Methanolobus zinderi: one gene and its partner. The main gene of each other region encodes a partner of the protein of the gene in region 2 in a complex. Links are inferred from orthologs where the notes say so. Each region holds a gene or a part of one and is shown on either strand. Other genes may lie near its edges.

The links.
Region 1: the proteins of HWN40_RS10680 (region 2) and rnhB are in contact, whole or in part, in a crystal structure (PDB 3P83), measured with the Archaeoglobus fulgidus proteins. The link is inferred for Methanolobus zinderi from one-to-one orthologs. Residues at the interface, in WP_010877842.1 of Archaeoglobus fulgidus: Val39, Ala42, Asn43, Val44, Ala45, Met46, Leu125, Asp168, Ser194, Asn218, Tyr219, Pro220, Ile237, Leu238, Ala239, Pro240, Arg241, Ile242, Glu243, Ser244; in WP_010878125.1 of Archaeoglobus fulgidus: Ala74, Ile178, Ala179, Ile183, Arg190, Ser195, Asn196, Leu197, Arg198, Gln199, Lys200, Thr201, Leu202, Asp203, Phe205.

The regions. Positions count from the first base shown.
Region 1 is NZ_CP058215.1:1,119,706-1,124,328, forward strand. Bases 1,036-3,994 are described here. They hold rnhB (ribonuclease HII), read right to left. Parts: upstream 2,864-3,994; coding sequence 2,207-2,863; downstream 1,036-2,206. Other genes in these bases: HWN40_RS05560 (PGF-pre-PGF domain-containing protein), read left to right, coding at 1,036-2,149; HWN40_RS05570 (type II secretion system F family protein), read right to left, coding at 2,903-3,994. Outside these bases: HWN40_RS05555 (hypothetical protein), read right to left, coding at 1-810; more of HWN40_RS05560, read left to right, coding at 839-1,035; more of HWN40_RS05570, read right to left, coding at 3,995-4,623. UniProt on the Methanocaldococcus jannaschii protein: Endonuclease that specifically degrades the RNA of RNA-DNA hybrids.
Region 2 is NZ_CP058215.1:2,168,690-2,173,306, forward strand. The notes cover bases 971-3,923. They hold HWN40_RS10680 (DNA polymerase sliding clamp), read right to left. Parts: upstream 2,840-3,923; coding sequence 2,102-2,839; downstream 971-2,101. Other genes in these bases: HWN40_RS10670 (cobyrinic acid a,c-diamide synthase CobB), read left to right, coding at 971-1,012; priL (DNA primase regulatory subunit PriL), read right to left, coding at 1,009-2,127; HWN40_RS10685 (transcription factor S), read right to left, coding at 2,962-3,276; HWN40_RS10690 (NUDIX domain-containing protein), read right to left, coding at 3,254-3,670; artA (archaeosortase A), read left to right, coding at 3,736-3,923. In the rest of the region: more of HWN40_RS10670, read left to right, coding at 1-970; more of artA, read left to right, coding at 3,924-4,560; HWN40_RS10700 (phosphatidylserine decarboxylase), read left to right, coding at 4,561-4,617.

The sequences.
Region 1 (4,623 bases), 1.0 Mb from region 2 along the record:
TTCTTGTAGTTCTCTATCAACATACATTTTTTGAGTTAGTTCTCTTGTGCTTTCTAGCTCTTCAAAACGTTTTATTGCCTCTGATTCACCTGAGGTCATCTTAGAAATTTCAAGTAAAATACGATTTTCAAAAATTTGCATTCCTTTGCTAAATGAACCAAATTTTTCAGAGGAAATATTTTTCATTTCTTCGTCATTAAAAACTTGCTTTAAGAGAGACTTAACACTATCATCTTTGTGCCAGCAGACAACATCATTCTTTCGATATCCATCCCATAATAAAAACGATGATCTCCCAACAAAAGTCAGGTACAATTCAAACGATACCCATAGTCCTTCTCCCAAAAAAGGTCTATTAATTTCGGTTTCACTTTTGATTGTATCAATTTTTGGAGAAAATATATTTATATCTAATTCATTCTTAATAAAATCACTAATCTTTGGTTCTTTAATGATTTTATTGTACTCCTCTTCAGCAAATACATCATAGAAGAATTGGGATTTTGAAGCCATTTTTCTCACAGATAGAACATTCTCCCAAATATTTTTGATTGCTAAGACTCTTTCAGGATAATTATTTTGTTGAACAAAAGAAAATGAGTCTATAAACGATGAAAAAATGGCATTTTCTTCTTTAATTTCAGCACGTAACTGCTCTAATTTTTGATTCTCTTCACTTGTCCATTTAATTTTCATTTTGTCTGCCAATCTCTCAGCTAGGTATTTTGAACCAATATAAGTTATTATAACCCATCCACCCAAAGATGTGACAATAATCTCAATATTATCGAAAATTAAAGAAAAATCCATATAAATTATAATGTCTCAAAACTTTAAAATGTTATCGGAAAAAATCTCAAAACAAGAGATTTCAAAGCGTACACTTTTTTCGCGTTATATATATCCCACCATATCCGGATCTGACGAAGATGTAAAAGATGTCAGCATCAATCTATTGTCGGATTCCGGAAGTCAGGTAAAAACAATCAACGCTGACAACGAGGGTGATGGCACCTGGGTTGGTGAATTCGATCTGTCCTCTGTCCCGGATGGAAACTATAATGTTACAGCTGTTGCAACGGACACTGCAAAGAACGTCAAGGATGCAAGTTCGGCTATAACAGTCAATGTCGACAAGACCGCACCTGTGATTGAAAATTATTCACCCGCAGACGGCAAGGTATTTGCTGAAGGTACAACTGCTGTGGACATCAGTTTCGATTACAGTGACGCAAGGACTGGCATAAATGAAAGTTCTGTAGGAATGATAGTTGACAATATTGATGTAACAAATAATGCAACGATAAATGCATCTTCGGCTTCGTACAATGGCACGGGTTTGGCTGTGGGCAGTCATGCTGCTTCAATATTCATAGCAGATAACACGGGTAATAATAAGAAATTCACCACTAATTTCTGGATCGGTCCGAAACCGTCAGCAACTACCTCCAGTAGCAGTGGAAGCAGCAGTGGTGGCGGTGGCGGCGGTTCTACCGGTGAAAAGTATGAGAACATCCGTGTAAAGGAAGTGGAAAGCATCTATGTCACCAAGGACTCACGCATCAACTACGAGTTCAATAAAGATGGAAATGCCATTACTTCTGTACATTTCGATGCTCTGAGGAATGCAGGCACAATATCAACAATTATTGAAGTATTGAAGGACAGGTCTACTTTCGCAAAGACAGATGTCCCCGGAAATGTCTACCAACAGATGAATATCTGGGTGGGTAAATCCGGTTTTGTCGATCCTGAGAATGTTGAGAATCTTGGAATAGGTTTCATGGTGGAAAAGACATGGCTGGAAGAGAATAACATTGAAAGTGACACAGTAAAACTATACAGGTATTCAAACGAATCCTGGACAGCACTTGATACTGAAGTTACTGAAGAAGACGATGAGTATGTGTACTTTGAAAGTCAGACTCCGGCATTCTCACCATTTGCCATAAGCTCGGAAGCCGAAAGTGAGGAACTTACCGATGAAGCAATACTGCAATCTGTAGATGATGAAAGTGTTATTTCAGACGGGGAGCCTATCGAGGTTAAGACAACAAGCAGTGAAAGTTCCACTTTTGTATTTGTAATACTTGGTGGGCTTTCGGTAGTGCTTATAGGTGCATACCTTATCTACAGGAAAGGAAAGTAATTCTTAACTTTCCTGCATCTTTTTTTATTTATTTTTCACATAAAATCAGTACTATTGTTATTCGTTTTTTTCCGTAAGAATGTTCTCGGCGGTTTTCCAGGAATGTCTTACAATATCAGGAAGTTCTCCGAATTCATTGAACCATTCTCTGAGGAACTGCCTTGTTTTTGGGTCTGATGGATACCCACTTCCAAAATCAACACCAATCTCCTCCTTGAGCTCTTCTATCAGTGCATCTCTGCGGACTTTTGCAACGATAGATGCGGCGGATACGATGGGATAAATATCATCGGCCTGGTGCCTGGATACGATTGAAATATCTGCGGCTTTGTCAGGGTATTTTTTAGTATATTCCTGTAGGAGCCTTTTCCCGAATCTCTCTTCATTAACATCAGCAGCATCAACATATGCTTCATCCGGATGCAGCTCTTCCAGGACCTTTGAGAATGCAAGTACCATGATATCGTTCATGCTCATGAGCTTGCGGAACTCATCGATCTGCTGTGGTGCTATCTCAAGGACAAAGATCTTTTCAGAATACTTTTCGATCTGATGGGCAAGCAGTTCTCTTTTTTTTGGAGCGATTTTTTTTGAATCGGCAACTCCCAGATTCTTCAGAGAATTGATCTGTGTATCTGTGGCAAGTACGCCTCCGACACACATGGGGCCGATTACCGGCCCTTTACCTGCCTCATCTATTCCAGCTACTTTCATCATATTCTATGGGTTAATGGGTCTACTTTAAACTGACCATCAGATGAACAGGGTGAATATGGAGTAGCCGATTATTATCATAATAGTTGAGTGCTTGAGGCCTGCCATCACACTGCCCTCCCCCATTGCGCCTGCCATCAGGCCGGAACTGAGTCCCTGGATGATGGCTGCATGTTTGAAAAGCTGGGTGTATGCATCAAGATCGAAGTTTCCGAGGAAACCGCCTGCACTGGATCCGGAATCCGCCATCTGTTTCCCTGCTTCTGCCATCTCACTTAAGAAAGTAGTTGAGATGACATAGATGACACCTACAAAGACTAGGAATGAGATATAGATGATAACAATATAGATCATCATGCTCATTGTACGTTCTCTTTTCATTCCCTGCTCGGAAGCCGCATCCCTTGCGGCGACCATAAGAACTTCACCGATATCACCACTGGACTCATTAGCTTTCGTGATAAGGGACAGAGAGCGTGTAACTACCTGAGTTCTCAGCCTGTTTGCAAATCTTATGAGGGCATCATTGATCTCAAGTCCCCAGAAAACATCGTGCCAGATCTTCCTGATCTCCGAGCTGAGAGAGTCGGTATCGGACCTTGACATAAGTCTTATGGAATCTCTGAGAGTCATACCGGTTTCATTGGTACTTGCCAGTTTCTTCAGGAAATCAGGGAAACTGCTTTCAAGCTTCTTCTTCCTTCTCTGCTTGATCTCATAGAAGGCTGAAAGTGGTATTATGACAAGCAGGATTGCAAATACTATCTTGTCGTCTATGAACTCCACCATCATCGCAAGGTTGCCTACTCTGTTGGCATTCAGGAACAGGGAACTCATTACTATGAGAAGTGCAAGAGGGATTGTGATTGCGAGTGTGAATAGGGGATTTCTGAACATGGGTGTAAGCGGATTCTTCATTATCTGCTTCATGGACAGTGATTTCTTTGATTTCTCAAACAGTTCGAAGTTTGTCCTTTCCCTTACTTTCTCTTCGCTTTCATCCACCGGTTCCCCGTGCTCGTCATAGACGGGTTTCAGGTGAGCCGGCATATCAGGTATCCCATGGTCAAGTACTGTATTTGTGCTAAGGATCTTAGGCTCTCCCATTTCAGTGGGTGTTATGATGCTGATCATAACTACAAACATCAGTGATCCCACTGGCAGAACTGCATATATGATCGCATACACCATGGTCGCAGAACCTGAACCCATTACTGCCATCATGACACCCATGATGATAATGAACAATGGACCTGCTACAAAAGCAGTCACATATGATTCGGCAAGTAAAGCCAGTGTTTCAAGGAAACCTTTCTGGTCTACCTCTGCCTTTACAAGGTATTGTTCCGATTTGTCGCGGAAATAATTGGGGATATTACCTCCACTGTCGATAACTGTCAGGAGGTTGTAGATGAGATCCTGGAACCTCTCGGAAGGTGTGATCTCAGATGCATTTGTGAGTGCGGTCCTCAGGTCATGTCCGAAGTACTCCATGTCCCTTACAATGGAATCTATCTCCTTTGAGACCTCTCCATACGTATCTTCAGAACGTGCGAGTGCCTTGAAAACATCTATAATGTTCATGCCACCCTTACTGAGGGCGTACATGAATGTTACGGCATAAGGCAACTGCATATCGATCTTCGTTTTCCTCTCTCCCGCCTGGAATCCGGGATAGAGCATGAAGATCGTATAGACCAGGCCGCCGAGTCCTACAATGAAAACAATAGTTATGAAGAATGCGACAAATATTTCTTTAT
Region 2 (4,617 bases):
CTCCGCACACGTTGCAAAATCACTAGATGTGCCCGTGATCCTGGTGGTCAATGTCCACGGCATGTCCAGAAGTGCCGCTGCAATGGTTAAGGGATTTTCCGAATATGATAAGGATGTAAATGTTGCAGGAGTGATCCTTAACAAGGTAGGCAGCCCGAGACACTCACAGATGATCATTGATTCCATTCAGGACATCCCTGTTGTGGGCACACTCCCACGCAACCAGGACGTAACCGTACCTTCACGCCATCTTGGCCTCTACATGGCACATGAGCAGGAATTTGATGCCTCAGGACTGGCAGATTTTATCGAGGAGAATATCGATCTTGACGCAATAATCTCCATTGCGGAAAGTGCCCCGGATATGGGGGATGCAACTGTGGAGGAAACTCCTTCTGATGACAGGGTGAAGGTAGGTATCGCATATGATTCCGCATTTTGTTTCTACTATCAGGATATGTTCGATGCTTTCAGGCAGGCCGGAGCAGAAGTTGTCTTCTTCAGCCCCATGGAGGGAGAAGTACCGGATGTGGATGGCATGTACTTTGGTGGCGGATATCCGGAACTTCACATGGCAGAGCTGGAAAGCTCAAAGACAACAAAGTCCCTGAAAGATCTCTCTACCGACGGCATGCCCATCTATGGAGAGTGCGGAGGACTTCAATACCTTTCAACATCTTATGAAATAGAGGATACCGTTTACAAGATGGCAGACCTATTCCCTGCGGAAACTGTGATGACAAAAAAGCTTCAGGCTCTTGGCTACACCGAGGGTACGGCAAAGGGAGACTTTATCAGGGGAACCATCAGGGGACATGAATTCCACTATTCAGCCACATATTGTGATAAAGATGCAAAGCTGATCTATGAGATGAAGCGCGGAAAGGGGATCGTGGATGGTATGGACTGTATCACCGAACACAACTCACTGGCAAGTTATACACATGCACACCCTGCCTCATTCCCGGTTAAGAGCTTTGTTGACCGATGCAGGGAATACAAACGAAGTTAAGAATCAGGTTTAGATCCGGTTTTGGCGTCATCAGTCTTTGATGGTGCCTTTGCTTTATTTTTTTGTGCATCCCTGTTCTTAAACCAGAGCTTGCGCCTGTAATATCCCAGAGGATGCTTGACCTTTTTGCAGTGCTCGTCCGGGGCATAGCAGTTGCCGTAGGTCTTCATTGTTGAACATGAAGGTGGTTTGTAATTTGTCCCCGATGCACCGGCGATATGTTCAACCTGGTATCTCGCCTTTTCCTCGTCGAAATCAGGAGATGTGGTAAAAAGGTTCATGATATCATCCACCGACATACCCACAGTGAGCAAAAAGGACGTCATTGCAAACCTCATGGAATGGGCAAGGTTGACACCTGCCTGTGTCTGTGATACTGCATAGATAACACATGGTGGAAACAGGCCGCTTTCCACAGTACCGAATTCCGTACCGTCCCCGAAGGTACTCTTGCGTTCATGAAGCGCGGTCTTTATCTCTTCGAGATAGGGCTCACATGCATGCTGTATGTCCTCCGGGACTGATACAGGTAGGCTACCTTCGATTCGGTTTTTGATACCTTCCTGGAGCAGACGTGCAAATTCATCCTTTGAGACCTTTACATAGCCATGATCCAGTTTGCGGTTCACCAGTTTCCATTCGCTTGCCTTCAGGGTACTTGCAAGCCTGATGTAATCCGTGAAATGCATCCTGAAACCGGAATCATCGGATTGCGCCTGTATATCGAATTCAAGAGAGAACTCCCTGAGAAAAGCAGGCTCCCTGCCTTTCAGTGATTTGTATGAGGAGACAGCTTCTGCAAGAGCATATCTCCTGGTCAGAAAAGAATCGTCCACGCATGAGACAAGTATACGTGAGAAAGGATAGGAAAGGAGCTCGATGAGTATCTTACGATCATCGGAACTCATAAGACCGGGTTTGAGAATATCGCCCTCAATTGCCTGCAGCACCCTTTCCTTGCCGCGCAGGCGTGCCGAATCCATGGCCCTTGAGGATATCAGCCTGTCAAGGGAGAAATCAAGGCTTGCCACATAACCGGAAGCCTCGCTTACGTAAGGATATAGTGCAAGGTCCTTGTGTTCCATGTCCTTAATCAGATTCGATACGTGGGGCAAGTAGATATCCGATCCTGCCTTCACCGCCGGCAATCGTGAAACCGATCTTGACAGGGAAGTCCTTACCCAGCTCAACTGTTACTTCATTGGACTTTGATGCGGGTTTGACTATGTCGGATAGATAATCCAGTGAGAAGAGCGAACGTGCTTCACCGGACTTGAGATCTATGAGCTGGTCACGTGGAATATCAAGCCTTACACGATCCGTATCGCCTTCGGCTTCCATGTAGAATGCATCGCCTTCAACTCCCAGTAACATGTGGTCGCTAATTTTTTCCGCTGCCTTGACGGCCCTCTGCAGATCCTTGCCGTTTAATACGACCTCTGCCGGAAGCTCAAGCTGGGGTATCCTGGGCTCTGCCCTGACGGTCGACGGGTCAAGCAATGCAAGGGTATAAGACAGGCCACCAACGTGAAGTGACATCTTCTGCGACATCTCATCAAGTTCCATACTTACCTTGTCATCTCTTCCTGCCACGCCGAAAATGTCGCTGATCTTGGACAGGTCCATGCCTATCTCACTGTCATCAGCAGCGAATTCTTCAAAGGCATTTGAACCGAGTTCAAAACTGACCATTGCCACATTCGCAGGGTCCACCGCCCTGACAGTAAATCCTTCCGGAGATATTTTGAACCTCGCCTCATCAACAAGAACTGAAAGTGCCTCTATGGAACTCTTAAGTGTATCTGCATCGATTGTTGCCTTGAACATCTGGATTCTCCGCCAAATAAATTTGATTTTTAGGTCATTATACACATTTACTAATAAAAGCTTTCGTGAAAATAATCTGAAAGTTTGTGCAACCTGCCCTTATATTGTGCAGTAATTATATATTAATCATACTCACGCCAGGTAGTTCCACATTTGGTACACTTGAAGAAACGTGTTTCAGATTCATCAGCAGACCTGAGCTGGCGAAGCCACCAGTATGCGACGTTATGGCCACATTCCTCACACCTGACTGATGTTGTCGGAAGACCCTGTGCGGTCTCACCTTCAAGGACCGTTACTTCCCTGTCGGAGCGCTCCGATCTGGACACCAGTGATCCATCTTTGGCTTCCTTTTCTTTCACATAACCGCATTTCCTGCACTGAGAGACACCTTTTACCGGAAACATCATACTTTTACATTTTGGACAAAATTCCATCAATCTCACCTTGTGACTGCTCTAATATCATATTGTGGTCAAACGCCATTTCGGGTAAATTCGAAATATCAAAGAGATGTGCGCCACTGGCATCTGAACCTGCTTTGAGATCTCCACTACCGACTGACAGATAGACCACACTTACCGTATGTCCTCTTGGGTCACGCCGGGGGTCAGAGTATACCCCAAGTAACTTAACTATTTCTATCGACAGCCCGGTTTCCTCCAGAGCCTCCCGTACCACCGCTGCTTCCACGGTCTCACCTATTTCAACAAAACCACCCGGCAAAGCAAACTTTCCCTGAAAAGGAGGGTTTTTACGCCGTATCAGGACAATTCTGCCATCATACAGGATCACAGCATCAACTGTCAGTTTTGGTGTTTCGGGGCACATAGGAACAAAAACTTAATACGCTAAATCAAATATATAGAGCGCATACCTATTAAAGGTGCTTGTAAATGATAGAAAATGTACTTTGGGTTGCTGTGGCATTCATGCTTGCCAGTGCGCTTACACCCAGAAAAAAGAATTGGCGCAAACTGCTGGGTGCGGCAGGCTGGGTATTCTTTGCAATACACTGGTTCATCCAGCCAGGGCACTACCTGGAGATCAATGACTACTTCAATGTCGCGCTGGTTATAACCGTAGGTATACTCTGTCTGATGATATCATATACTATGTTCAGGGAGTACAGACATCCGGAGATACTGGAGAATAAGTCAGCAGACATAACATCCATGGCAACAAGCGCAACAGCCCTTGGATCATTGTTCTACTTCCCCTTTGCACAGATGGAATCCCTCAATGTATGGATCATCGGCCTTGTTACGGACAACGTACTCTGGACGATGCATCTGCTGAACATGCCCGCGGAACTGACAGCCTGGAACAAGATTGGTCTTAACGGGTATAGAGTAGAGATAATTCTTGCCTGTACTGCCATTGAGAGTATCGCCCTTTTCATCGGGCTCATAATCTCTGTGGATGCACCATGGAAGAAACACTTAAAAGCATTCCTCGTTTCCGTACCTGTTATATACGGTTTAAATATAATAAGGGATGTATTCGTAATTGCTGCTTACGGATACCAATGGTTCGGCCCTAACAGCTTTGAGATCGCACATCACACCATCGGGAAGATAGGATCCGGCATAGCACTCTTTGCCATAGCTTATGTGGTCATGCGTATCCTTCCGGAACTTATAGAGCTCATCGAAGGAGTATGGCTGTTGGTCACCGAATGCATCCAGAATATATTAAAAAAAGTCGTAGGAAATAATTAGATGCTTGCAAAAGGTTCGGCTCCCTGGATAGTGACTGCAGTTACTATCAGTATATTC